Regions from separate parts of the Hafnia alvei genome, predicted to be linked through region 2. Evidence: predicted binding sites of a transcription regulator. Region 2 holds the regulator's gene; each other region holds the start of a gene.

Region 1 (9,889 bases), 2.5 Mb from region 2:
AGTTTAGGATTATTCATAAAAATTAGTTGGAAAATAAAACAAAATAATTACAAGCCACCGCGAATTAAGCCACCCAGACCACGTCTTTCCATAAAAGCAGCGGTGAGATGACGAACTTCAGTCGACATTTGAGTTTCCAGCACTCGCTGAACTAAAAAGCGAGCATCTTCCAACTCAATCGTCCGTAGCAGATATTTTATACGCGGAACGCTATGGCCATTCATGCTGAGATTTCGATAGCCCATACCGATCAATAACAGCGCCCCCATAGGATCGCCCGCCATTTCACCGCATACGCTAATCGGTAAATTCAGACGTTCACACTCATTAACCACTTGATTAAGAACGCGCAGCATAGCCGGATGCAGGCTGTCATACAGCGATGCCACCCGCGTATTATTGCGGTCAACGGCCAGCAGATATTGGGTTAAATCGTTGGTGCCCACCGAGATAAAATCTACGCGCTCGGCCAAAAACGGCAATAAGAAAATCAGCGATGGAACTTCGAGCATTACGCCGATGCGTGGTTTCGGCAATGCATAGCCGATCATCTCTTCCACTTCCCGCCCTGCTCGCTCAATCAGGCGTTTCGCCTCATCCACTTCGCTCAGGCTGGTTACCATCGGCAGCAAAATGTTTAAATTGCCGCTGGCCGCATTAGCACGCAGCATCGCACGCACTTGAACCAAGAAGATCTCTGGCTGATCGAGGGTGATCCTAATCCCACGCCACCCAAGGCTTGGATTCTCTTCGTTGATCGGCATATACGGTAGCTGTTTATCCGCACCAATATCCAGCGTACGCAGCGTTACAGGTTTATTGGGATTGATCTGCAACATCCCTTGGTATTGCGCAACCTGTTCTTCTTCCGATGGGAAACCGCTTTGCAACATGAACGGTATTTCTGTGCGGTATAAACCAACCCCATCAACGCGGCTATCCTGACGTTGCTCATGTTCCGCACTCAAACCGGCGTTGAGCATAACCTGCACGCGTTCACCACTTTTTAGCTGAGCGGGTTTTTCGGCGTCGTCTTCCGCCATTTTGCTGAGCGCGATCTCTTCATTCACCAAGCGCTGATATTCATGCACCAACACAGGATCCGGTGCAACCAACACCTCACCGCGATAGCCATCAACGATCAGCTGACGCTCATGCAATAACGCAGGCTGAATATCAGCTCCCATCACCGTCGGCACGCCCATGGCACGTACCAGAATGGCAGCATGCGAGTTTGCCGCACCGTCACGCACCACCACGCCGAGCATCCGCTCCTGCGGAACCTCAGCCAAAAGCGTCGCGGTGAGCTCATCAGCGACCAGAATAAAACGATCTGGCCATTGGTTAATGCCGGTCGCGTTATCATCGAGATGGAAAAGCAAACGCTGCCCAAGGGCACGCAGATCGCTGGCACGCTCACGCATATAAGGATCTTGCAAACTGGCAAACTGTTCGGCAAAGCGCTCAATTACCTGCTTGACCGCCCATTCAGCGACGGATCCCGCGTCGATCTCATTCATGAGCTCGCGTTTAAGCCGCGCGTCATTGATCAAATGCGAATAGAGATCGAAGATGGCCGCGCTGTCTTTCTGCGAATTGGCCGTAAAACGTTTACTGAAGCGACGAAACTCTGCCGCCGCCTCTTCCAAGGCCTGCGTCAAACGCTCGCGCTCGCTGGCGCTGTCTAGGGTGGAAGCTTGGTAGACATGTTCAAGCGAAGGCTGGCTAACATCCATCCAACCTTCACCCACGGCAATTCCGGGAGAGGCGGCGATCGCACGGATCCTGCTCTGCCGCAGCTTGCCAAACAAACCGTTAAGCTGGGTTTGAGAAAGGATCCCAGCCAGCTGAGTCGCCAGCGTCACCAAAAACGACTCTTCGGTTTCATTAAATTGGCGAGACTCACGCTGCTGTACGGCAAGAACACCGAGCAGCTGGCGGCGATAAATCATCGGCACGCCAAGAAAAGCGCGGTAGCGCTCCTCTTTTACTTTGGGAACATATTTAAAACTGGGATGGCTCGGTGCGTCCGCTAAGTTAATTGGCTCGGCCAAACGCCCCACTAATCCAACGATGCCTTCGTCAAAAGCTAACGTCACCACACGCCCGCGCGGCTTTTTCAAACCACGCGTCGCCATCAGGTAATAGCATTGACGATCGTTATCAGCCAAATAGATCGAACAAACTTCCGTATCCATTGCCTGACACGTCTCATCAACCAGCACTTCCAATGCATCAGTCAGACTGGTGGCCGCAGCCACCTTCTCAACGATTTCCCGCAAACGCGTGAGCATGATTAAAGCCACTTAACCTCTTTTACGGCGATAAGCAGGAGATGGTGGGCGCGTCGTGGGCGGCAACACTTCCTGTAATGGCATGACCACGGGCGAAAATTCTTTCATCACCCGACGATAGACATCACGTTTAAATGAGACAACCTGGCGCACCGGATACCAAAAACTGACCCAGCGCCAGCCGTCAAATTCAGGCGTACTACTTCTTTGCATGTTGATTTCAGACTCATTGCACATTAATTGCAATAAGAACCAACGCTGCTTTTGGCCGATACACACCGGCTTTGTATCCCAACGCACCAAACGTTTAGGTAATTTATAGCGTAACCAGTTACGGGTTGATGCAAGAATTTTAACGTCCTTTCGCCCCAGACCCACTTCCTCAAACAGTTCGCGGTACATCGCCTGTTCGGCGGTTTCTCCAGGATTAATTCCCCCTTGAGGAAACTGCCAAGAGTTCTGACCAAAGCGACGGGCCCAAAGTACTTGCCCCTGCCGATTACAGATTACGATACCCACGTTCGGGCGGTAGCCATCATCATCGATCACTGGACTACCTCAATAGCAAATTCGCAAGATGGGCTGATTGTTTCACACTCCCCTGTGGTGGTAAACCACCGCATTAAATCGGGCAAAAAACGGATAACATTGGGATAACTCACAGATTCATCCATAGTTATAAACATTGTTCGCTCCACAACATCGTTTTTATTCACTTTTTCTGTGGATATATTTGTGTAGAACTTCAGGGGAAGTGATGTAAACCTTTGGATAGCTCAAAACAACCTGTTTTACACATCCTGACATTAATCTTATATATCAGTAAAATAGGCATAACCAATCATATCACTAATAAGCAAAAATGTGAGCTATGCACGGTTTGGATCTTAGCTTGTTCAAAGATCGTCCAATGGCGATTTTATCCACAGCTTATTCGCCAAACTTGCACACTGAGACGGCAATTTCCCAAAAAACCCCCTACGTCAAGCCTGTAAATCAAACCAGTGATCGGTAAATAAATGGGTTATCCCAAAAATCTGTGGATAAATAGGTGTAAGATCCTGTTCATTGTCGGTGTCTAGTCTTGCACAACAAATTTTTGAAATTGCCGCAAAAAAGAAAATTTCGATAATTTCTTATATGAATCATGGTATTATTTCCGGCTCGGTGCAAATAACTCGGCGCCAAATTTTACTCACAGCATGCAGCTCATTTTTTAACCAACTTGTGAGTTCTGGTAAAATTAGTGAAATTTCAACGATGACAACACCTCAACTGCCCACCACCACGCCTGAAAATGTGCAACAACTGTTAAACCGCGCCCAGTCACTGGCCGGTTATACATTGGGTGAACTCGCGGCTAGAGCGAACATCGCTATTCCACGCGATTTGAAACGGGATAAGGGTTGGGTTGGCATGCTGTTAGAGTTGTACCTCGGTGCCAGCGCGGGTAGTAAGCCTGAGCAAGACTTCCCCGAGATAGGCGTTGAGCTCAAGACAATCCCCATCGACAGCCGCGGAAAACCATTAGAAACCACCTTCGTTTGCGTGGCTCCTTTAACAGGAAACAGCGGCATAACGTGGGAGTCGAGCCATGTTCGTCACAAACTACAGCGCGTGCTGTGGATCCCTGTCGAAGGCGAACGGCAAATTCCACTGGAACAACGTCGAGTCGGTAGCCCGCTGCTGTGGACGCCCAACGAAGAAGAAAACGAGCAGCTCAAGCGCGATTGGGAAGAATTGATGGATATGATCGTGTTAGGTAAAGTCGAGCGCATTACCGCTCGTCACGGCGAAGTATTACAAATCAGGCCTAAAGCGGCCAATAGCCGCGCGTTAACCGAAGCCACTGGCGAACATGGGGAACCTATACTCACGCTCCCACGCGGTTTTTACCTCAAGAAAAACTTCACCGCAGCCCTGCTCGCACGCCACTTTCTGCTATAACGTAAAACTCACCTCAGCATTTCACTACGTTCATAGGATCCCTGAACGGTCAAGAAAGCGTATAATCTTCGTTTATCGTTTATTTAGGTAGTACTGAGTCATGTTTGAATGGATTGTGGATCCCAATGCCTGGTTAGCGCTCGGCACGCTGACTATTCTAGAAATCGTCCTTGGCATTGATAACATTATTTTCTTATCTCTGGTTGTCGCCAAACTTCCTAAAGCACAGCAAAACAAAGCCCGCCGCATCGGCCTGCTGGCCGCCATGGGGATGCGTTTATGCTTGCTAGCTTCGATTGCGTGGGTTGTGCGCTTAACACACCCGCTCTTTAGCGCGTTCGGTCATGCCGTTTCCACGCGCGACCTGATTTTGCTGTTAGGTGGTTTGTTCCTGATTTATAAGGCGATAAAAGAGATCCACGAGACCATCGAGGGCGGTGGCGAAGACATCACCACCAACGTCCATTCGTTTTTAGGTGCCATCGTGCAAATCATGCTGCTAGATATTATCTTCAGCTTGGATTCGGTGATTACCGCCGTCGGTCTTTCAGATCATCTCTTTATTATGATGGCGGCCGTGGTGATTGCCGTAGGCGTGATGATGTTTGCCGCTCGCCCAATCGGCGAATTTGTGGCCCGCCATCCATCGGTAAAAATGTTGGCGCTATCCTTCCTGATACTGGTTGGCTTTACCCTGATCCTAGAAAGCTTCGGCATACATGTCCCCAAAGGCTACATCTATTTTGCGATGTTCTTCTCGATGACGGTTGAAGCGCTGAACTTGCTGCGTAGCAAAAAAGAACAAAGCAGCGATTAATATCAGATTATTCATACATAAATAAAAAAGGAGAACTCTCGTTCTCCTTTTTTATTTGCCTAATCGGTCACAGTCTTTCTTATCCATTACAAAGATATGTTCGAGCTGGTCAACATGATATACGTACATGATTTTCATATTGTAATGACGAATCCCTTTCTCATTGCAGTGCGCAATAAAGTCATCTTTGGCATGTTTGGCTAAAGTGCTTTCAATCGGCTCATCCGATGGCGGAATAACACGGAAAACAAACACCAGCGTTTTCCCTTCCAGCCTGACCCGACGCAGCTTAAACATACTGTCCGGAGTATCAGCCTGCGGAGTCGCATCCACATAGCGTTTCAGCATTTCGCGACGATATTCAATCCATTGCAACGGATCTTCTTTTTTCTTTTCAATCCAACGAAACGCATATCCGCTGCTCAGTAAAGCCGCCAGTAGAGCAATTAAACACAATAACCCGATAGGCTTGCACCTGCGCTGCGCCAGCCACAGTGGCCTTTCGAGGCCACGATGGAGTTGGGTATTCGCCACGACACCCAATAAAAAGAATAACGAAAACAATGTCGATATAACGAGATTAAACGTCGTGCCATCAATAAATAAATACAATAGCATGGTATGAAAAACAGCAAATAATATCCAACTACATATCATTGGATATTTAAACATACCAAGAAGTAAAAGAAGTGTGACGGGACCATACACCAGACAAGCAATACGATAGGCATTTTCGTGCATGCTTTCTGGATACACCAATACCGTTAGTAAGGTAATAAATACAACACTTGCTGCAGCCATTATCCCGCAAAGCCGATAGAAACGGAGATGTTCCCCGACTTCACTTTCAACAAGGGATTGTTTATCTGCTGGACTATTTTCTTTCATAAGATAACGCGCAACACATACTGCCGATGAAAATACTTATAGCCAAAACATAGCATGCAATAAGGTATTACCGCAGAGTTACTTTATCTAAATACTATCTATTTTTAGGGGAGGCCCCATGAAACTCCCCCCTCCCCACCGTTAAATAGAGATGGCCCCCCATCCTATCTCCGATACTTATCTTTATATAATAAGGATATACCCAAAATAATTCGAGTTACATCGAGGCGGCAAGTGAGCGAATCCCGATGAACTTACTCAAGTCAGTGATTCGGGTGAGTGAGCGCAGCCAACAAAGATACAGCTTGAAGTATGATGGGTATAAACAGTTACTTAATCCCCATCGCATCGCGCATGGTAAAGAACAAATCGGTTTGATCGGTCAGGCCAACGACGTTACCCGCATGTGGCCCATAGGCCGCGACACGTAGCTGAGTGCCGGTATGCTCCTGTGAATCACCTTCAGAATTACCGTAGCTAATCGCCATCACCGCGCCATCTTTGGTGGTTAACGCCTGAGTTAACCCCGGCGCTTTGCTATCAGGTGCAATAATCTGGCTTGAATGGGCATGGTCTGCGGTCACAATCACCAAGGTATTACCGTCTTTGCGCGCAAATTCTAATGCTTTTTGCACCGCTTCATCTAAATCAACGGTTTCACCAAATTGCCCACAGGGGTTGGCAGCATGATCTTGTTTATCGATCGATGCACCTTCCACCTGCAAGAAGAAACCTTTTGGATTCTTATCTAACAACGAAATCGCTTTTTCAGTCATCTGTGCCAGCGTCGGCGTGGAAGCGCTGCGTTCAGGATTAACGCTACAGGTTACCGGCGCGCTATCCAGATTCCCATGATAGGTCGCTTTTGGCCCCTGCCAGCGTACCGGCATATTGCCATCAGAAAAGAGCCCCAGAACTGGTTTTTGCTGGTCTGCGACACTTAGTTTGTTTAGCGCATCTAGATTCGTAACCACCTGATAACCCAGTCCTTCGGCCTGCTGCATCAACGTTTTGTCTTTCCAATCGCCTGAATTTGCCGTTTCAGAGAACGTTTTAGCGCCCCCGCCCAGCGTTACGTCGGCACGGGTTTTTAACAGCTGCTCGGAAATAGAGCCTTCACCGCCATTTTCCAACGCATTCCCCGGACACAGCTCCAGCGTTTTACTTGGACCATAGCATTTACGTGAGGTTACGTGAGATGCCTGTGCCGCTGGCGTGGCATCCTGCAGCTCAGCCGTTGAGACGTTACCCGTGGCTTTTCCCGCCGCTTTCGCCATCTCTAATAAGGTGCGATGAGACTTACCGTTCACGTCCACGCCCAGAGCTCCATTGTAGGTTTTTACACCGGTGCTCCACGCGGTCGCTGATGCCGCTGAATCCGTAACATAGTCGGGTTTATGGGTTTTCTTATCTAAAGAGTAATGCGTGTATTGCCCCGTCAGCGGCAACGCATCGATCCCTTTAAATTGACCGCCAGCGCCTTCGGCATAGTTACGCGCCGAGGTAATCTCAGAATCCCCCATGCCGTCGCCAATCAACAAAATGACATTTTTGGCCGTTTTATTGCTCAAAGAGGCAATTAGCGCAGTGGTTTGATCCTGCGTCATGCGTCGCGCACCACCAAACTGAGTGATATCTCCTTGGGCTGCACGCGCCGTTAAATCGGCTAGTGCCGGATTAGCCGCCTGCGCCGGTGGCATCAACATCATTAGGCTTAACATAGACAACGAAAAAATTTTATTAGAGGCCACTTCACTATCTCCTTGTAAATAAATACTCTGCATATACGCGTCGTGCTTCAAGATGCAGGCAGTATAAGAAGCCTTAGTGAAGGTTTTGTGACGGAGTTGTTCTAGAAATATGACAATGTGGCGTAACCTCGAAATATTGGGGTAGATATATACCCAAAATAATTGGAGTTGGAGTTGCTTCAAGTATGAAGGGTATAGGCCCGCATAATCTTGCTAAAGTAGTAGCAGAAATAAATGAGGATGACGTTCCATCCTCTAAGAACACGTTCCATCTATGAAGGATGCTCAGCTATGCAATATCACCGCATTCCACACAGCTCGCTGGAAGTTAGCGAACTGGGCTTAGGAACCATGACGTTCGGGGAACAAAACAGCGAAGCTGATGCCCACGCTCAACTCGATCTGGCAATTGCCAGCGGAATTAACCTGATTGATACTGCAGAAATGTATCCGGTGCCGCCTCGCCCAGAAACTCAAGGTCTGACCGAGGCCTATATTGGCAGTTGGCTTGCCAAACGAGGCAACCGTGAAAAAATTGTGCTGGCGACCAAAATCACCGGCCCTGTGCGCAACAACGACAGCAGTATTCGTCCTGAACAAGCCCTCGACCGTAAAAATATCCGCGCTGCGCTGGATGCCAGCTTAAAGCGACTCAATACCGACTATATCGATCTTTACCAGCTACATTGGCCACAGCGACCAACCAACTGCTTTGGCCAGCTTGGTTATCGCTATACCGAACAGAAGCCTGCCGTCACTATTCTAGAAACCTTAGAAGCTCTTTCTGAACAAGTTCGTGCGGGTAAAATTCGTTACATCGGGGTTTCTAACGAAACGCCTTGGGGCGTCATGCGCTACCTACAGCTGGCGGAAAAACACGATCTGCCACGTATCGTTTCCATCCAAAATCCCTACAGCTTGCTCAATCGCAGCTTTGAAGTGGGATTAGCTGAAATCAGCCAATATGAAGGCGTTGAGCTGCTGGCCTATTCCTGCTTAGGCTTCGGCACTTTAAGCGGCAAATACCTCAATGGGGCGAAACCCGCGACGGCGCGTAATACGCTGTTTAGCCGCTTCACTCGCTACACCAGCAAACAAACCGAAGGTGCCGTCGCCGAATATGTCGCACTGGCGAAAAAACATGGGTTAGATCCCGCGCAGATGGCATTGGCGTTTGTGCGTCAGCAGCCATTTGTGTCCAGCACCTTGCTGGGCGCAACCACGCTGGAACAGTTGAAGAGTAATATTGAAAGCAGAAATTTGGTGCTAAACGAAGATGTGTTGAAGGCTATTGATGAAATTCATAGCCGGTTTACTTATCCGGCACCGTAAGCGCGAAAACAGCCCTCCCTTTACCGGGAGGGCACTTAAAGCATTTTAAATTCCACGCTTTCTACGCACAACGTCCCATCCCCAGACGCCCGCGATTGCCAAAGCAAAAACAACGCCGAAGCCCACGCCGATACCCACAACCGGGACACCGATTTTTACCACCAGCGAATACAGACCAAGCATCAGCAGCATGGCGGTGTTTTCACCCAGATTCTGTACCGCGATAGCATTACCCGCGCCTACGCTGTGTCTTCCACGCTCTTGCAGCAACGCATTTAGCGGCACCACAAAGAAACCGCCGCAAATCCCTACCAGCACGAGCAACGCATAAGAAACCGATGGGCTACTTTGCATCGCAAACCATGCCACCACGACGCCAATCAAAACGCCCGCAGGCAAACAGCGTTTCACCGTACTGAGCGTCACAAGTTTGGCCGCTGCCGCTGCACCAATCACAATCCCCACCGCAACCATTGCATTCAGCAAGGTTGGCGTGGTGTTATCCGTGATGTTCAGCACCACCGGCACCCACAGCACTAACAGAAAACGCAGCGTAACGCCTGCGCCCCAGAATAGGCTGGTGCCAATTAACGAGAAACGTGCTTCCTGATTGTTCCATAACACCCGACATGCATTGCCGAAGATCGACACCATACGGGCAGGGTTCCATGATTTCGCAGGATGCGCCGCATTCAGCTTCGGGATAAACCAGTTCGCTGCCACCGCCGCGCCATAAACCAATACGCACAGCGCCAATGCCGCGATCACATTGAGATCCGCCATCATGCCGCCAGCCACCGACCCAATGAGGATCGCCGCGATCGTGGAGGCCTCCATCAATCCGTTGGCTTTCACCAACT
Region 2 (9,889 bases):
AGCCAGTTTTCCGCCGATTGAGTTAGCAACAAAAGCGGCAAACATCGGGATGGCAAAGCTAAATAGAATTCCGCCAAATGATTGCGATAAATAAGCAAACTTCATCAAGGACAGATTGAAACCAACGTACTTTCCGGTGTTGATGGCCTCCATAATGCCCATCTCGGGAGGCACTTTTAGCCATGCGTAGGCGATAAGCTGGGAGAAGGCGAGAATAACGCCGCCCATGATCAGCGTCGGTACCATACGTGAAATACCTGACATTACATGCTGTGGTAGATCGCCCCACATACTGGGTTTTGCCGTTGGCATCGCATTTAGATTTTTAGTCAGTGTCGCTTCGCCGCCTGACGAAGGATTTACTGCGCTCCTTTTCTTAATAGCCATAGGTACATCTCCCTGATGAGTTCATTGAAAGTTATACCCGTCATACTTCAAGCTGCATTTTTGTTGGCTGCGTTCATTCACCCGCATCATTTACTTGCTGCCTCAATGCAACTCGAATTATTTGGGTATAGACGTATATTTTTATTGTTCAGATTGAATCATCTCTTCAATTTCACGCAGGATCCCATCCGCATTTTTAATCGCGTCCTGCAGGGTAATTTCATACACGTCGCGGCTTTCAAAGCGTTCGTTATCTTCAGGCGTAATGGCAACCGAATGAATAATGATGTCGGCCTCCGCGATATCCTGCGCGGTTAAGCGGTTTTCGATGCCGTCTGCACCCTGAGTTTCAATTTTGATCTGGTCATAACCTGCGGCTTTTGCGGCATCTTCTAGCGCCTGAGCGGCCATAAACGTATGAGCTAACCCCATTGGACATGCACAAACAGCGATAAATTTTTTAGTCATAACTACCTCTGAGTCAGAAAGGGAAACCAATCGCGCTACGTTGCTTGCTCTTTTACGTAGGCTGAAATCTTGAAGGGAGTATGGCGTTTAAAAATGAGGGGATGTTATGGGACAAAACATGCATTTACTGGATATTTATATCCCTAATTGTGAAGTGTGAGCTCTCTCGCATTGTATCGGCGTGTTTTTTCGGAGGTGGTAGCATTGCATCATGCTGCGTCGAGGGCCACTATACGTACGCTTTCATAATTCTTTTCAATCGGTTTATCGTATGAATCTTAATCGTTTTTGTTATCTTTTGCTCGCACTGGCGGCAGTCGGTAGCCTGTTCTCCCTGCATCCGTTTGTGATGTGGTGCCTGTTACTCAATGCGTTAACGTTGATTATTTACGGTATTGATAAATTAGCCGCCATAAAATCGTGGCAGCGAGTCCCCGAGATAACGTTGTTATTCTTTGGCCTGATCGGCGGCTGGGTCGGCGCGATTTTAGGTCAGCAAATTTTCCGCCATAAGACGCAAAAACAACCGTTTAAAACCTATTTTATTATCACGGTGATGGTGAATTTAGCCGTGACGATTGGGGCTATGTATTGGGTTTATCAGTATGGGATAGGGATTCAGTGGTAGAAGCCGCCTATCCAATGGGGGATAACGATTCGTGCTTTGGCCGAGTAAAAGTTATCCCCTCCTATTATTAAGTCATGATAAAAAATCATCCCCCATAACTAGCAATGCTAATAAGTTTTTAAACATAATTTACCTCGGCGTAAAAATATAAATAATGTATACCCGAAAAAACTCTGCCGCTTATCTTATTATATTTCTGGCCGCATTGAGCGGTAGCGGAATTCAGTTGGAGACATATTGAAATAGCCTTTAAATATCTGGCAGAAAGTGCTCTGGCTTGGGAACCCCATTTCCTGTGCAATTTCGAAGACTTTTAACTCTGTGGATATGAGTTTTTGGGCGGATGCTTTTAGTCGTGTAGTTTTGATGAAGGATGAAACGCTAACGCTGTGGTGCAATTGAAATTCACGTAAAAAATAAGAGCGTGAGTATCCAGATATTCTTATCACATCGGAGGCATTGATCCCTTGGTGGATATTTTCATTAATCCAACAAATTACAGCTGGAAAGCTTTGAATAACACATTTTTCTCTTTTCATATTCTTATCCTAATTGGCTCAATTTTAAGTTGCTCCACCTAAAAGGCCTCAAGGATTGTACCAATGCGAAACCGTTAAAATAATCAAGTTATTAATAACGATATGTTTAGATAAACTGAACGAGCTAGGATGGGATATCACTCCGACGGACATTGCGAGAAGGACAATGTTGTATAGAACATTGTCCTTCTCGCAAAAGCAAAGCTTAACAAAATATAAAGATTAGGGGATGTTTTATTCCCCATTCCCTATCGCATACTGCGCTTCTAAGCGGCTAATCCCCAACCCATTCACTTTTTTCACTTTTATTTGCACCGGTATCCGTTCTTTCATGGCTTCAACGTGGCTGATGACGCCAATCATTTTGCCGGTTGCGTTGAGCGTATCGAGGGCATCGAGCGCGGTATCAAGGGTTTCCGCATCCAGTGTGCCGAAGCCTTCGTCAAGGAAGAGCGAATCAATGCTGGTTTTATGGCTGACCAGATCGGATAGCGCCAGCGCCAGCGCTAAACTCACCAAGAAGCTTTCGCCACCGGATAAGGTGCGAGTATCGCGTACCGCATCGGCCTGCCACGTATCGACCACTTCTAGCTCCAGCGCGTCGCTGGTTTTACGTTGCAGCAAATAGCGACCGTGCAGGCGGGCAAGCTGCTGGTTGGCCAAATAGACCAGGTGATCCAACGTTAAACCCTGCGCAAATTTTCTGAATTTATCGCCGCTGCTTGAGCCAATTAGCTGGTTGAGATAGCTCCAGTCTTCATACTCCTGCCTGCTCTGTTCAATACGCGCAAATAGGCTTTGCTGCCCCTGTTTTCGCTCGGCGTCGCTGCGGATCTGCTGCTGAATTTGTCCCTGCTGTACGCTGTTTTCGCGCAGTTGCTCAGCCAGCATAGACAGTTGCTGATTGAGATTTTCTAGCGTGGCATTGATATCAAGATTTTCAGGGCGTTGCGCTAGCCACTTGGATAGCTCGCTTTCTGCCTGCTGTAAGAAAGCTTGTGCCTGCGAAAGCTGATTTTTGCATTGTTCACGCAGCGCGATCAGGCGTTTGAGCTCACTTTCGTCTAACAGCGCGGCAATTAACGTATTTTCATCAGCGAACAGACTGTTTGCCAATGCCTGCTCAAACTCTGTTTGCTGCTGGCTGAGCCGTTGTTCTAATTGCAAGCGTTGTTGTTGAGCGCTTTCGAGCTCACCGCCGAGTTTATCTAGCTGTTGTCGTATCTGGTGTTCAGCCTGTTGAGCTTGCTGAAGCTGGTTTTCAACCTGCTGTTCAGACTCAATTAACGAACGGCGTACCTCGTCTACGCTACGTCCATTCAAAAGGCTTTGGCGTTCGGCCTGCATCTGCTTCAGGCGGGTTTCAAGCTCAGAACAAAGCTGATGTTGTGTTTGCCACTGTGTTTCTAGGGCGGCAAAGGTTTGGCTGAGGCTGTGCTCTTCCGCCATCAGGCGTGTATTTTCTAGTGTTAGTTTTTGGCTGTGGTTTTGGCGCTGTTGCCAGAGCGTAAACTCGTTGCTGCGCTGTTCCAGCCATTCGGCTTCGTTGCCAGAGATAGGCGCGGTTAATTGCAGTTTATGCAGTTCATCGGTAAGGGCGATGTCACGTTGCTGCTGCTGTGCTAACTGTTTACTGTAGTCCTCGCGCCACTCATTGAGCTGCTTGCTCTGCGTTTGAGTGCTCAATTCCAGCAGGCTGATGTGCTGTAGCGTTTGGTTGACCTCTTGCTGAATATTGTTCAGCGCATCTTTGGTCTGCTGCCAGCTCTTGCTCAAAATCTCTCGCTGACGCAGCGTGTGTTGCAGAGCCTCTTCTTGCTGATTAATTTCGGTGAGATAGCTTTCTAGCGCCTCACGGTCGTCAATCGCTAAGCTGAGTTCGAGCGCTACCGTTGCCTGAGCCCAGCGCTGTTGATACTGCATGACTTCAGCTTCAACGGCTTGGGCTTCTTGCTGCTGCTGATTTTGCGTCTGCAGCATCAGCTTGTGCCGCTCTCCCAATTCGCTGCCTTCGCGACTGAGATTTTCGACTTCTATGCGTAGCGCGTCGCGGCGCTGTTCACTGTCTGAAAGGGTGGGTGTTTGGTAGTTTTTAACCGCCGGATGCTCCAGCGATCCGCAGAGTGGGCAGGGATCGCCAGCCACTAAGCGCGTACGTTCTTGTTCCAGTCCGATCACTCGACGCTGTAGATCGATCTGCTTTTCCAGATCGCTAAGATGCTGACGTTTCTCTTTATAGGCTAAGCGTTTGGCGGCTAAAAGCTGCTCTAGGGCGTGCAGTTCCTGCGTGCGTTGCGCATTTTGTAACTGCAGCTGTTTTTGTCTCTGTGAGGCTTTTTCAAACAGCGGGCTGGTTTGTATCAGAATTTGGCGCGCAGGCTGCCCACGGTGCAATTTCTCACGCTGTGCTTCTAGCTGCGCTGAACTGTGTTTCTGGTTGAGCTGCTGATGCTGTAATTCAGCTTCAGCGCAGATTTTTTGCTGCTGAGCTAAACGCTGGCTGAGTAGGGAGCCCGCCTGCTGCAGAACCGTGAGCTTTTCTGTTTCGGCAGCGATATTCTTTTCTGCATCGGTAATGCGTTTACGCAATTCATTTAAGGTTTGGTTTAACTCAGCCGATTGTTCGAACTGGCTCTTCCAGCGGCCTAAATGGCTATTCCATTCAGCATGTTGTGCCGTGTCAGCTAGCTGTTGCTGAAGCTGGTTGATTTCCAGCAGCTGGGCCTGCAGTTTTTCTCGGTTTTGCTTAAGCGCGGTTTCCTGTTTCCGCTTTTCTTCACTAAGTTGCGTGAGTTTTTGCTGCTGAATTAACAGGTCTTCGCGTATCTGCGCCAGCCGTGAATCAAGCGGAACCACCTGTTGGTTAATCAGCGTTTCCGTTGCAGCACGTTGTTGCTGCTGTTGCTGTTTGGCATGAAGCGCTTGGGATGACGCGGTTTGCAGCGAGGCTATCTGCGAGGTCAACTGTTGGCGCTGCTGTTCGCGCTGTTGCTGGTTTTGAGTCGCAGATGCTAAATCAGCGCGTGTCTGGCGTAGCGTTAGCAACAATGGGCGCAGTTTCTCGGCCGGTTCACTGCGTTCAAGGCGTAAAATTTCCGGCTGGGCGGTTTGCCATTGCTGCGATGCTGCGGTAACGCGCTGAGTGCACTGTTCTCGGTTTTGGCTGAGCTCTTGGCTTTTTTGCAGCCAATGGAGGTCGGTCATCAGCGTTTGGCGCAACGACGTTTGCTGCTGTTCTTCACGTTGCAACTGGGATAAACGCTCGGTGAGCTGGTTTAACGCCTCTTCGCTGAGCAGCTCTACGCCTGCGGCGCGTTCATGCAGCGTATCTAGATCGATTTTTGCCTGTTTGAAACGCTGGAATATTTGTTCGGATAGTTGCCCATAAATTTCGGTGCCGGTGAGTTCTTCGAGTAATTCAGCTCGCTCGGCCGGATCGGCGTTGAGGAAGGCGGCGAACTGGCCCTGTGACAGCATCATCGACTTGGTGAAACGGCCAAAATCCAAACCGGTAATATCGGCAATTTTATGCAGCTTGGTTTGGATTTTATCGGTGATGATTTCACCATCGGCAATATGCGCGAGCTCTACTTTTGGCGTTTGTAAATTGCCATCTGGCTTGTTATTGGCACGGCGCTGGCTCCAGAAAGCGCGATAGCCAACGCCTTTAACTTCGAATTCAACTTCGGCCAGTGATTCTGCGGTGCCGCGTGTCATCAGTTCATTTTGCGTTGGTGACACTTTCAAACGCGGCGTTTGGTGATACAGCGCTAAACAGAGTGCATCAAGCAGCGTCGTTTTGCCCGCGCCGGTTGGGCCCGTGATGGCAAATAAGCCGTTATTGGCAAAGTCTTCACGGGTGAAATCGATCTTCCATTCGCCCTTGAGCGAGTTGATGTTTTTTAATCGTAGGCTGAGGATTTTCATGCGTCATGCTCCACGCGAGTCTCGTCTTGCTGTTGTTCTAACACCAGCTCATCCAGCACCTGATGGAATTGATTTCGAATGCGCGATTGCTGTGCGATCAGCGCTTCATCGTCGGTTTCTTCCTGCGCCAAACGGCGCTCAAAGACGTCGCTGACGCTCAGCTCGCTCAGCGTTTCTTTGTCTTGGCGCGTGAGGGCGCTCAAGCGTTGTTCTTTGCTGCGGCGTAGCAAAATCACCTCAACGGGAAGGTTTTCTGCCTGCTGCTGGATCCTGCGTTGGAGATCGTTCAAATAGGCGCTGCTGTTGATTTCAATATCCAGCCAGACCGGTTTTTCGCTCTCGCCGTGATCCGCCGTGGTGGGTTTAAATGCGGCGAGCTGTTGCTCGATTTGCTCAATGCTGCCTTTGATGAGCTGCATTGGCTGAAACTGGGGGACTGGCATGAGCGTCACTTTTTCCAGCGTAGCCCCTGAGAAATCGACTAAGCAGATGCTTTTCTCACTGCCTAGTTCATCGAAGCTAAGGGGGATCGGCGAGCCACTGTAGCGAATATGCTCGCTGCTGGTCACGCGCTGGGGGCGATGGATATGGCCCAACGCAATGTAATCGGCAGGAGGAAACGCGGAGGCAGGGAACGCATCGAGTGAGCCAATGTAGATATCACGCACCGAGTCGGACGTGCTGGCACCGATAGTGGTGAGATGTCCGGTGGCAATAATCGGCAGGTTTCCGCCTAAGGCGTCGCGTTCGGCAACGGCCAGATCGTACAACGACTGATAATGCGCAGCGATAGCCTGCTGGAGGGCGTTTTGTTTTTCTGCGGCAGATTGCCCCGCTAAGCTGATTTGGATATCTCTAGGGCGCAGATATGGCACCGCGCACAAAATAGCGCCGACGGAGCCATTGCGCTGTTTGAGCGGCAATACCTGATGCTGTAAATCGCCTGCGCTGCTGGCGATAACTTGGGTGTTCAAGCAGGCTAATAAATCGCGAGATTCATTCAGCGTGGCTACCGAGTCATGGTTGCCACCTAACACCACCAACTGGCAGCCCGTTGACTGTAATTCCACCACGAAGCGGTTATACAGCTCGCGCGCGTAGCTCGGCGGTGAACCGGTATCAAATACGTCGCCAGCCACAATAATGGCATCGACTTGATGCGCCGATGCTTGTTCAATGAGCCAGCGCAGAAAGGCCTGATGTTCAGCGCTACGGCTTTTGGTATAAAAATGCTGACCAAGGTGCCAGTCTGAAGTATGGATAAGACGCATAAGAGTTCTGCTGTCCTTGCTGTGCGTAGCGTGGGTCACTACCGAGAATAAAATTGATTATACGCAATCTCGAGGGGAGGTGAACCCATGTCCGGCGCTAAGGCCATAATCGGTCTAGGTTTACAAAACCATTTATTACAGTGATGCTGGGCATATTGTTTTTTTTCATAAATCTGTCATAAATCTGACGCATAATGGCGCCCGCAACCAAACTTAAGCAGGATTAACAATGGCCAGACGCATATTGGTAGTAGAAGATGAAGCGCCAATTCGTGAAATGGTGTGTTTTGTTTTAGAGCAAAACGGCTACCAACCGGTTGAAGCCGAAGATTATGACAGCGCGGTGAACTCACTTTCTGAGCCTTATCCTGATTTAGTGCTGCTGGATTGGATGCTGCCGGGCGGTTCTGGGATCCAGTTCATCAAGCATATGAAGCGCGAGGCGTTAACGCGTGAAATTCCTGTGATGATGCTGACCGCTCGCGGTGAAGAAGAAGATCGGGTGCGCGGTTTGGAAGTGGGCGCAGACGATTACATCACCAAGCCCTTTTCGCCCAAGGAACTGGTGGCCAGAATTAAAGCTGTGATGCGCCGTATTTCACCGATGGCGGTGGAAGAGGTGATTGAAGTGCAGGGGCTGAGCCTCGATCCGACATCACATCGCGTGATGGCCAATGAAGCCCCGTTGGATATGGGGCCCACTGAGTTTAAGTTGCTGCATTTTTTCATGACTCACCCCGAGCGCGTTTATAGCCGCGAGCAGTTGCTAAATCATGTCTGGGGCACTAACGTTTATGTAGAAGATCGCACCGTGGATGTTCATATCCGCCGGCTGCGCAAAGCGCTAGAGCTGAGCGGGCATGATAAAATGGTGCAAACCGTACGTGGGACGGGCTATCGTTTTTCGGCGCGTTTCTAACCCGCTATGCATATGCCGTGACGCTTGTTTAAAAGATCGAGATACACGGGTCTAGCACACCGCGGGGCGCTCCGGCGGCTTGCGCCGCTACGACCCCATCGGTGTACTCCCCCTAAAATCGAGCTTAAGTAAACGGTATGATTATGCATTGGGACCCTTAATCGGGCCTCACTGATTTTGGGTATCACTATGTCTATTATTTCTATGTTGTTAAGAACAAAGAGCCAACATCGTGCTTGAACGCCTATCGTGGAAAAGACTGTTGCTGGAGCTGCTGTTTTGCTGCATTCCGGCGGTGATCCTTGGGCTACTGATCGGCTATTTGCCGTGGTTTCTGCTGGCTGCGGTGTCTGCGCTTTTAGGCTGGCATTTCTATAACCAGCTGCGCCTCTCGCACTGGCTATGGGTCGACCGTAGTATGACCCCACCCGCAGGGCGAGGAAGCTGGGAGCCGTTGTTCTATGGTTTATATCAGATGCAGCAGCGTAATCGACGCCGTCGTCGCGAGCTGGCACTGCTGATTAAACGTTTTCGCAGCGGCGCAGAGTCTTTGCCCGATGCGGTGATTATGACGACCGAAGAAGGCAATATTTTCTGGTGTAATGGCTTGGCGCAACACCTGCTCGGTTTTCGTTGGCCGGAGGATAATGGTCAGCACATTCTTAATCTTCTGCGTTATCCCGAATTCACGCATTATCTGCAATCGCAAGATTTTGCCCGACCGCTCACGCTGCACCTCAATAATGGCCGTTTCGTTGAATTTCGGGTGATGCCGTATGCCGAAGGTCAACTGTTGATGGTGGCGCGCGATGTGACTCAAACGCGGCAGTTAGAGGGGACTCGGCGTAACTTCTTTGCCAACGTAAGCCATGAACTGCGAACGCCGCTGACCGTGTTGCAGGGCTACCTCGAGATGATGAACGATGAGGATATGGCGGCTCCGGTGCGGCAAAAAGCGCTTGCGACCATGCAAGAGCAAACCAAGCGCATGGACAGCTTGGTGAAACAGCTATTGACCCTCTCTAAGATCGAAGCGGCTCCGCCGATTGCCCTGAATGAAATTGTCGATGTGCCCGTGATGCTGCATATGCTCGAGCGTGAAGCGCTGTCGTTGAGCAACGGTCGACATGAAATCACCTTCCGCATCAACGATAAGCTGAAAGTGTTCGGCAACGACGATCAGCTGCGTAGCGCGGTTTCTAATCTGGTATACAACGCGGTTAACCACACGCCGGACGGCACCAAAATTGAAGTCTGCTGGCAGCAAACTACCCAAGGTGCGCAGTTCGAAGTCAGCGATAATGGCCCCGGCATTGCAGCAGAGCATTTGGGGCGTTTAACGGAGCGTTTCTATCGGGTCGATAAAGCGCGTTCGCGCCAAACCGGCGGCAGCGGCTTGGGGCTAGCGATAGTCAAACATGCGTTGAATCATCATGAAGCTACGCTCAATATCATGAGTGAAATTGGCCTGGGCACGCGCTTCGTGTTTACCCTGCCGCCGCATCTCATTGTGCCACTATCAGGTGAGAGCGTGGCGCAAAAAAACAAAGGCCAGAAAGGGCTACCGAGCAAGGAAATCTGATGCAGGGACGTCAAATCAAACAATGGAAGGCGGCGCTGATTGGCGTCGTTTGTGGTTTTATCTCGTTACCCGCGATGGCGATCGGCCAATCGATGCTGTCGGGGAATTTGTCCAGTGCGGGTTCGGATACGATGGTGAACCTGATGGCGCTGTGGGCAAATAACTTTT
Region 3 (9,889 bases), 880 kb from region 2:
TTGGGCAGGTACAGACTTCGCCTTGGTTAAAGGCAAACATGGCAAATCCTTCCAGCGCTTTATCAAAGAAGGAGTCTTCTTTGTCCATCACGTCGGCGAAGAAAATATTGGGTGATTTTCCGCCCAGTTCAAGCGTAACGGGGATCACGTTTTTCGCCGCGTAGCCCATGATTTGCTGACCCACTTCCGTGGAGCCGGTAAACGCCACTTTGGCAATGCGCGGTGAGGTGGCGAGGTATTCGCCAATTTCTCCACCGGCACCGTTTACCACGTTGAGCACGCCTTCTGGCAGCAAATCGCCGATCAGCTCCATCATGATCAGCACAGACATCGGCGTTAGCTTAGCGGGTTTGAGCACGATGCAGTTGCCTGCCGCCAGCGCTGGCGCCATTTTCCAGCAGGCCATCAGCAGGGGGAAGTTCCACGGAATGATTTGCCCTACGACGCCAAGCGGCTCATGAAAATGATAGGCCACCGTTTCACTGTCAATTTCGCTGATACCCCCTTCCTGAGCGCGAATGCAGGAGGCAAAGTAACGGAAGTGGTCGATAGCAAGCGGAACGTCGGCGTTCAGGGTTTCACGGATCGGTTTGCCGTTATCCCATGTTTCAGCGTGAGCCAGCAGTTCTAGATTTTGCTCCATGCGGTCAGCAATCTTAAACAGCACGCTGGCGCGTTGCTGTACCGATGTTTTCCCCCAGGCATCTTTGGCTGCGTGGGCGGCGTCGAGCGCTAAATCCACGTCTTTTTTACTGGAGCTTGCCACTTCACAAAGTGCTTGTCCGGTAACCGGGGTCAGGTTAGAAAAATATTCTCCTTCAACGGGTGGCACCCATTTTCCGCCGATAAAGTTGTCATAACGTGATTTGAGTTTGAGGGGAGAGTTGCCGCTACCGGGAGTGAGAATATCAAGAGCGTGATTCGTCATTACTGTCTCCTTGAGTCCATGATGTCAGATACAGTGAAACGTCTATACCCGCCATACTCCAAGCTGCTTGAAGTATGGCGGGTATTTGTATTGCTCTATAAGCGTAGCGTGGCTGAATATATCAGGGACAAAGAGGGCGTATTTATTCGGAAGGGATCACAGTTTGGTGCGCAAATGCGCACCAAAAAGCCGTGATAGATCGTTAATCGTCTTTGAACAGCGCGCTATCTCGCAGCAGATGATCGTTTCCACGGCGGCGAGTGAAGCCGCTGCGATCAAAAAACTCCAGAATTTGGATCGCTAGCTTGCGCCCCACCCCTAGACGATCGCGGAAGTCCGCGGCGGAAGTGCTGCCCTGTGTGGCATCCATGGCGCGGATCAAATCGGCAAACTGGTGCATACGCTCGGTACGATAGTAACGATCTTTGACCACGGCGGTGATGTAGCCAAGCAATGCCGCCTGACGCAATAACTGCCGCATTTCATTTTCTTCGGCTTTCACTTCATTGGCTAGATCGCGCACCCACCACGGTGCATCCTGAATCAATGGCTGCGTACGCTCCCATAACGCCTGCTGGGCGTCGCTCATGCTTAAACCATGCTGTGGCAGATGCAGCCAGCCGCGGCTGTTGACGATTTGCTGATTCGCCAGCAGATGATTGATGAGGGCAAACACCAGTGATTCGGGTTCGACGGGCAATGCCATACGGCGCAGGCGCGCGCGACCAACGCCCATCTGATCGTTATGCTGCTCGTGGAACAGTGCCAAGGTGTCTAACAAGCGCTGTTGGAAGCGCTCCGCTATTTCGCGTGATAACGCGTAGTCGCCCACCACCAGCAGATTATCGGCATGGAAAAGTTCGCTGCAACGTTCTGCCGTGAGCTGGCGCTCCCAGGCGAACTGAGGAATGGAAAGCGTGCCTTTAGGCAGACGTAATGCCAATACATCGGCATCACTTTGGGCATTGGCGAGCTGCTTGAGCCAATCTAAAAATGCAGGTAGACGTTTACCACGGCGCGGTGAGGTGGTTTGCAATACTCGAGCTGAGCCCAGCGTGCTGCGTGCTGAAATATCACGCATGATCAGGGTATCGTTTTCCACCAGCCACAATGGGCTATCGAGCACCAGCTCAGCTAGCTGAACGCCTTCCATCGGAGCCTGTTCATCCAATAACGAGATACGGCCCGTAATGTGGCTCGCGGCATGATGCAGATGTAATGGCTGCCAATGTTGGATGGGCGCGATGAGATCCAGCGCGACTAAAATACGCGTGCTGGCCGTTTCTGAAGGGCGCTGTGCCAACAGCCAATCACCGCGCCCGATCTGTTCTTTGCTGACGTCGCCGCTGAGGTTTAGCGCAATACGCTGACCCGCATGGGCATGTTCAGACGGTTGGTTCTGGGCATGAATGCCGCGCACGCGCACGGGTCTATCACAACCGGTTAGCCAGAGGTTTTCACCCACTTTTACGCGACCTGCGAGCGCCGTTCCGGTAACTACTAAACCGGCGCCTTTCACGCTAAAAGCGCGGTCGATCGCTAAACGAAAGCGTTGATCGAGATGCGCTGGTGTTTCGGTTAAGGCAATAAGATGGGCGCGCAGCTCATCGATTCCCTCACCCTGAGCGGCTGACGTGGTAAAAATCGGCGTATCTGACCATCCCATTTCATGCAGTACGTCAGTGACTTGCTGGTGAACTTCATCCACACGCGCGCTATCGGCGCGGTCGGCTTTGGTTAACGCCACGGTTAATGCCGGTTTGCCCGCTAATCGCAGCAGCGTTAGGTGTTCGCGTGTTTGCGCCATAACGCCATCGTCGCAGGCTACAACTAGCAAGGCGTGCGGGATGCCGCCAATGCCGGCCAACATGTTAGCGAGGAATTTTTCATGGCCGGGAACGTCGATAAAACCCAGCACGTTGCCATCGTCTAATGGCAGATAGGCGTAGCCGAGATCGATGGTCATACCGCGGCGTTTTTCTTCCGGTAAACGGTCGGCATCCACGCCCGTCAGCGCCTGTAACAGCGTGGTCTTACCGTGGTCAACGTGCCCAGCGGTAGCAATAATCATGGACGTAACTCCTGTAATAACGCGTGTAAAAGTCCTTCTTCATCTTCCAAGCAGCGCAGATCGAGCCACAGTTTTCCTTCACTGATGCGACCAATCACCGGGCATGATAGCGAGCGGCATTGCTGAGACAGTGCTTCCAGTTCGCCGCCCTTACCGCTGTGCGGCATCAGGGTGATTGCGATGCTTGGCAGGCGATCAACCGGCAACGATCCGCTGCCGATTTGCGACTGGCAAGGCGTGATGCCCACGTTAAACTGTTTGGCGAAGCGCTGCTGTAATGGCGGTAACAGGCGTTCGGCGCAGGCGCGGATCTCAGCTTCGGTGCGGGTCATATGACGCAGCGTCGGCAAAGCCTGAGCGAGCTTATCGGGTTGTTGATAGAGCTGAAGCGTGGCATCAAGCGCTGCCAGCGTCATTTTACCGCAGCGCAGCGCGCGCTTAAGCGGATGGTTTTGCAACTGTTCAATCAGCTCACGTTTGCCCACGATAATGCCGGCCTGCGGCCCACCTAATAATTTATCGCCAGAAAAACTGACTAAGTCTACGCCGTCGGCAATCAGCTTTTGCGGCATCGGCTCGGCGGGAAGGCCATAGGCGGTCATGTCAATCAGCGAACCACTGCCCAAATCGGTAATAACGGGGACTCCCGTTTCACGGCCTAACGTCACCAACTCGGCTTCCTCTACGGCGGAGGTAAATCCTTGAATTGCATAATTGCTGGTGTGTACTTTCATCAGCAACGCGGTGTTTTCGTTGATGGCCTGACGATAGTCTTTGAGGTGAGTTCGGTTGGTGGTACCTACTTCGGTGAGTTCGCATCCGGCCTGCAGCATGACGTCGGGAATACGAAATGCGCCGCCAATCTCAACCAGCTCGCCGCGTGAAACGATAACCTGCTTCTGGCTCGCCAGCGCGGCCAGCATTAGCAGCACCGCAGCCGCATTGTTGTTAACGATACAGGCATCTTCCGCGCCGGTTAATTCGCACAGGCGGTCAGCGATCGCGCGATCGCGATGGCCACGGCCTGCGCCGTCGAGATCGTATTCCAGCGTTACGGAGTGACGCATTGCCATGACGCTGGCGTCGATAGCCTGCTCTGCTAGCAGGGCACGGCCTAAGTTGGTATGTAATACGGTTCCCGTCAGATTAAAGACCTGCTGGAGTGCGTCTTTTTGGCTGAGCGAAAGCTGATGATCGACTGCAAGAGCCCAGTTTTCACACCATGCGGGAAGCTGTTTCTGCACGCGAATACTGTCTCGCGCCTGCTGTTGCAGACTGCGCAAGGTTTGGGTGACAAGCTGTGCGCCATAGTTTTCCAACAAAGGTTGAAAGGTTTCGTCGCGTAACAGCGTATCGACGGAGGGGAGCTGGCTATAAAGAGTCTGGCTGTCTGCGGACATGGTGATCTCACGCCTTTATCATCGTAATAATGAATATGATAAAGGCTGAGAGCCCAAGAATACAGCGAGTATCAGGTTACCGGTGGTTCTGTGCGGGTAAAGCTCTCACGTTGGAACAAACGTTCCGCCAGTTTAACCAGCTCAGGGCGCTCCAAACTCCAGTTCGGCGCGACCCGACGAAAGTTGAGATAGCCAAGACAGCACCCGGTGGCAATATCTGCCAGCGTCATCTGTGCACCGTTGAGCCACTTACCTTCTTTCGCGTGTTGTTCTAAAGCGTCTAAGCCGCGATCGATTTTGCCGCGCTGGCGCACAATCCAATCGCTATTCTGTTTGTCGGCTGGGCGCATCATTTCCTGAACCAGCAGAACTGCGGCGTCGCAGATGCCGTCAGAAAGCGCTTCTAACTGGCGTACACGCAGCGCCTGTTGGCGATCTTCTGGTACGAATTTTGGCGTGGCGTCTAACAGATCGATGTATTCGGCAACGATGGGGGAGTCATAAAAGATTTCACCGTCGGCGGCGACGAGCGCGGGAATTTTCCCTAGTGGGTTATAGTGTGGGACATGGCTGGTGCTTTCCCATGGAATGTCGTTAACAAATTCAAATGTCAGCCCTTTTTCCAACAACATAACAAATATTTTGCGCACGTAGGGGCTGGTATAGCTGCCAATGAGTTTCATAGTCCCTGTCCTTATCCACTAACGAGTTTATAAAAGGATACTGGGATGAGTATGGCAGAAACGTTACGGTAGGGAAGTGAGAACCGACCACGGAATAGTGGCCGGTGGTGCGAATAATTTACTTCTTCTTGTAAATTTCGGCGGTGCCGCGGGCAATATCCCCCATGCCTTCGGTGCCAACGGAGGTAATGCGATAAGCGTCAGCGTCTTTCTCTTCGGCTTTTTTCTCCAGCTTTTTCACGATGTCATCCATGGTGCCGTCACGCACTTCTGCGCTGACGTCGCCGATTTTGGTGTACTTCTCCATATCGGAATGTTTGATTTCATCAGCCGCGTTAGAAAATGCAGAGAAAGAGAGCAGAGAGGCACCGGCAATAGCAAGTAGGTATTTGTTCATATCTTTATCCTCGATTTTATTTGTGAGTTACCAGCTTTAACGACAAAGCCAGTGGTTCATCCTTCAAACGATGGATCTACGACGTATTACAGCATGGAATATAGGGACGTGGGCGTAGGGTAACCGCTTCAATCCTGAACTCAGTTTTTGAAAACCCTAAAGGCGATGATTAAAAAAATTAATCTGATGGTTTTTAATTGCCCTTCAAGCTTAGTGGATATTTTCAGGATTGATAGTGATAAAAGGAAAACGATGTTTATGCAGGGGGCGAAAGCCCCCTGTGAAAGGTAAATATTATTTATGTTGTCCCTGTTTCTCAAGGAACTGAACGCCCTTGTCTGGGAAGTCAGTGAATACGCCGTCAACGCCCGCTTTGTTGTAGATCAGATCGTAAAGCTGATCGCCGTTGCTAACGTAACTCGGCAAGGCGTCAACGCGAATGGTATAAGGATGCACCACCATTTTCGCGGCGTGAGCATCGGTCACCATCGCCGTGAGCTTTGGATTAGCTTGGGTGGCATCTTTACCCACCAGCATATGGTAATCCGGTCCAATGCCGTCAGCATATTGCGCAATCTGCTTCATCGCACCCGGTTTAAACATCCAGTCGTAGTCGTAGTTCACCCATGTGCCGTCTGGTTTTTTCTCATAGGTTTCATTCCAGTCGGTATAGGCAATCAGCTGAACCAGTTTGAGATCCATACCCATCTTAGGTTCTAACTCGGTTTTGATGCGCTTAAGCTCGTTTGGATCGAAACATTGCAGATAAACATTGTCGTTCTTGCCGGTGTAGCCGTATTGCTTCAGCACCTGCAGCACTTTGGTGGAGATGTCTTTGCCTTCTTGCTGGTGGAACCAAGGCGCTTTTATCTCTGGGTAAATCCCGATATTTTTGCCCGTTGAATGGTTAAGCCCTTGGACAAATTCGATCTCTTCTTCAAAGGTGTGGATGCGGAAATCAGACTTGCCCATCGGGAAACGGCCTGGATAGCTTTGCACGCGCTTGCCGTCTTTGATGTCAAAACCTTCGGTGAATTTCAGCGATTTGATTTCATCAAGAGTGAAATCAATCGCGTAGTAACGCCCATCTTTACGTGCGCGGTCGGGGAAGCGGTCGGCAACATCGGTCACGCGATCCAAATAGTGGTCATGGAGAACGACTAATTTGTCGTCCTTGGTCATCACCAAATCCTGCTCGAGAAAATCTGCGCCTTGGGCATAAGCCATGGCCTTAGAAGGCAGGGAATGTTCAGGCAAATAGCCGCTCGCGCCACGGTGCGCAATAACCACTTTATCGGCGGCCTGTGCGCTCATCGCCAGCGTGCCGCTTAATAGCAATCCTGCCATGATGGTGTTTAGTCGTAGGGTCATAGAGGTTTTCCTTATTTTTATAAAAAAGGCCGTGGCGCAGGAAGCAACGACACGGCCTAGTGAAACTTTTTAAAGATTAGTTTCCGCGGTTTGCCGCGATTTCTTCGTGATGTTTTTTCTCGTTGATCATCACGACTAACAGCAGGATAACGGCGAGGATGCTACCGCCAATCATCACCATAAAGCCGCCGTCCCAGCCGAAGAAGTCAACGGTGTAACCCACGATGGCGCTCGCTGCAACCGAACCACCCAGATAACCGAACAGACCGGTAAAGCCCGCTGCGGTACCCGCTGCTTTTTTCGGTGCCAGCTCTAAGGCGTGCAGGCCGATGAGCATCACTGGGCCGTAAATCAGGAAGCCGATGATAATCATACAAGCCATATCGACGCCTGGATTGCCCGCTGGGTTCATCCAGTAAACGATGGTGGCGATGGTGACCAGAACCATGAAGAACACGCCGGTGGCACCACGGTTTCCGCGGAACACTTTATCCGACATCCAGCCACACAGCAGCGTGCCTGGGATACCCGCATATTCATACAGGAAGTAAGCCCAAGAGGATTTATCCAGCGCGAAGTGTTTCACTTCTTTCAGATAGGTTGGAGACCAATCCAGAATGCCGTAGCGCAGCAGATAAACAAACACGTTAGCGATAGCGATGTACCACAGCAGTTTGTTCGGCAGCACGTACTGCATGAAGATTTGCTTAGCGGTCAGCTCTTCTTCGGCTTTCTCAGAGTAATCATCCGGGTAGTCGTTTTTGTACTCTTCAATCGGTGGCAAACCACAAGACTGCGGAGTATCGCGCATCAGGCCGAAGGCAATCAGAGCAACAACAATGGCTGCGATGGCTGGCATATACAGCGCAGCGTGCCAGTCGTTAAACCACGCCATCCCCAACAGGAACAGCAGTGGAGGCAGGCCGCCGCCGACGTTATGCGCACAGTTCCACACGGAAACGATGCTGCCACGCTCTTTCTGTGACCACCAGTGAACCATGGTACGGCCACATGGAGGCCATCCCATTCCTTGGAACCAACCACACAGGAACAGCAGAACGAACATCACTGCAATGCTGGAGGTTGCCCATGGCACAAAGCCCATAAAGAGCATCACGGCGGCGGCCAGAATCAGGCCGGCAGGTAAGAACACGCGTGGGTTCGAACGGTCAGAGACGGAACCCATAATGAACTTCGAGAAGCCGTACGCGATTGAAATCCCTGAAAGGGCAAAGCCTAGATCGCCACGAGAGAAACCTTGTTCGATAAGGTACGGCATTGCTAGCGTAAAGTTTTTACGCACCAGATAGTAGGCGGCGTATCCGAAGAAGATCCCCATGAAGATCTGCCAACGTAAACGACGATAGGTCGGATCGACCTGTGCGTCTGGCAAGCGCTTCGCGTGCGCCGCGGGTTTAAAAATACTTAACATGTAGATATGCCTCCGATGGCTTTCTCTTCTTTATATGTATCCTGAACCGATTCCCCAGTGAGCCCGGTTAAGGTTTGCTGTGTGCCAACAAAAAAATAGAACAGCAATGGTGTTTTCTTACGCTATTTTCCGTTTAGTGGTGGTCATTCCATTTTCTTTTTCGAGCGTAGAGTATTCAAACGCGCATTTCGTTACTGTGAGAGATCGCGCAAATTGTTACAGTTTTATGAATGCGATGCTGATTTTGAGCGGTTAGTTAATTTTTTGAAACCAAAAATCATATGTATCTAGTGATAATGATCACAAAAATGGTGAAATACGCGCTAATCACTTTCGTTTTGTGCGCGTATTTGCTCCTTATCAAACAATTTCTGTGTGGGTTATGTCTTAATAAGCACAATTATTTATCAGTACATTCATTGTTGTGAATAAGGTCGGGAGCCACACATGCTACAAAGCCCAGCGACACAAGAAACTGATGTCATCATCATCGGGGGCGGTGCGACCGGTGCAGGGATTGCACGTGACTGCGCACGCCGCGGCCTGCGTTGTATTTTATTAGAGCGTCACGACATTGCGACTGGCGCAACGGGACGCAATCACGGCCTTTTGCACAGCGGTGCGCGTTATGCGGTAACCGACGGCGAATCCGCGCGTGAATGTATTGAAGAAAACAAAATTCTTAAGCGCATTGCCCGTCACTGCGTTGAACGCTCAGATGGCCTGTTTATCACGCTTCCTGAAGATGATTTGGGTTTTCAATCTGGTTTTATCGAAGCCTGCCAGAAGGCGGGCATTGATGCTCAGGCCATTGATCCTAAAGAGGCGCTGCGCCTTGAGCCAGCGGCCAACCCCGCTCTGATTGGCGCGGTACGCGTGCCCGATGGTACCGTCGACCCATTCCGCCTCACCGCCGCCAATATGTTGGATGCGCGCGAGCATGGCGCACAGGTGCTGACCTATCATGAAGTGAGCGGATTATTACGCCATGGCGATCGCATTACCGGCGTGCGCGTAATCGACCATAAATCGCGTGAAAGTTATGAGATTCATGCGCAAATCGTGGTGAATGCCGCAGGGATCTGGGGCCAGCATATTGCTGAGTATGCCGATTTGCGGGTACGTATGTTCCCAGCCAAAGGCGCGCTGTTGATCCTTGGTCATCGCATCAACAATATGGTGATCAACCGCTGCCGCAAGCCAGCCGATGCCGATATTTTGGTTCCGGGCGATACCATTTCGCTTATTGGCACCACCTCAACGCACATTGATTACGATCAGATCGACAACATGATCGTGACGCCGGAAGAAGTCGATATCTTGATCCGCGAGGGCGAGAAGCTTTCGCCTAAATTGGCGAGAACGCGAATTTTGCGCGCCTATGCGGGCGTGCGCCCGTTGGTTGCCAGCGATGACGACCCAAGCGGACGTAACGTGAGCCGTGGCATTGTGCTGCTGGATCATGCGGTTCGTGATGGTCTAGAAGGTTTTATCACGATCACCGGCGGCAAGCTGATGACCTATCGCCTGATGGCGGAGTGGGCCACGGATAAAGTCTGCGAGAAACTCGGTATTACAACTGCGTGTACCACGGCGACTGAAGCACT

Evidence for each region. The regulator PhoB, encoded in region 2, activates phosphate uptake and scavenging genes when phosphate is short. The targets are predictions, from matches to a motif close to CTGTCATAAAACTGNCNNAT.
Region 1: a site for PhoB is predicted at 7,772-7,791, ahead of phoA (alkaline phosphatase). Genes of this name have one in related genera too.
Region 3: a site for PhoB is predicted at 8,496-8,515, ahead of glpT (glycerol-3-phosphate transporter). Genes of this name have one in related genera too.

Annotation. Positions count from the first base shown of each region.
Region 1 is NZ_OZ061315.1:862,939-872,827, reverse strand. It holds gene ptsP (phosphoenolpyruvate--protein phosphotransferase) at 48-2,294, opposite strand; gene rppH (RNA pyrophosphohydrolase) at 2,307-2,843, opposite strand; gene mutH (DNA mismatch repair endonuclease MutH) at 3,555-4,241, shown strand; gene AB3Y96_RS04130 (TerC family protein) at 4,342-5,058, shown strand; gene AB3Y96_RS04125 (polysaccharide biosynthesis protein) at 5,110-5,946, opposite strand; gene phoA (alkaline phosphatase) at 6,276-7,730, opposite strand; gene AB3Y96_RS04115 (NADP(H)-dependent aldo-keto reductase) at 7,989-9,029, shown strand; gene lplT (lysophospholipid transporter LplT) at 9,075-9,889, opposite strand, start outside.
Region 2 is NZ_OZ061315.1:3,397,426-3,407,314, reverse strand. It holds gene AB3Y96_RS16195 (PTS fructose transporter subunit IIC) at 1-387, opposite strand, end outside; gene AB3Y96_RS16190 (PTS fructose transporter subunit IIB) at 529-855, opposite strand; gene AB3Y96_RS16185 (DUF1294 domain-containing protein) at 1,127-1,483, shown strand; gene AB3Y96_RS16180 (helix-turn-helix transcriptional regulator) at 1,672-2,022, opposite strand; gene AB3Y96_RS16175 (SbcC/MukB-like Walker B domain-containing protein) at 2,257-5,949, opposite strand; gene sbcD (exonuclease subunit SbcD) at 5,946-7,220, opposite strand; gene phoB (phosphate response regulator transcription factor PhoB) at 7,450-8,139, shown strand; gene phoR (phosphate regulon sensor histidine kinase PhoR) at 8,372-9,721, shown strand; gene AB3Y96_RS16155 (PstS family phosphate ABC transporter substrate-binding protein) at 9,721-9,889, shown strand, end outside.
Region 3 is NZ_OZ061315.1:4,276,678-4,286,566, reverse strand. It holds gene AB3Y96_RS19935 (aldehyde dehydrogenase family protein) at 1-928, opposite strand, end outside; gene selB (selenocysteine-specific translation elongation factor) at 1,131-2,999, opposite strand; gene selA (L-seryl-tRNA(Sec) selenium transferase) at 2,996-4,399, opposite strand; gene AB3Y96_RS19920 (glutathione S-transferase) at 4,471-5,082, opposite strand; gene AB3Y96_RS19915 (DUF1471 domain-containing protein) at 5,201-5,479, opposite strand; gene glpQ (glycerophosphodiester phosphodiesterase) at 5,774-6,850, opposite strand; gene glpT (glycerol-3-phosphate transporter) at 6,927-8,282, opposite strand; gene glpA (anaerobic glycerol-3-phosphate dehydrogenase subunit A) at 8,730-9,889, shown strand, end outside.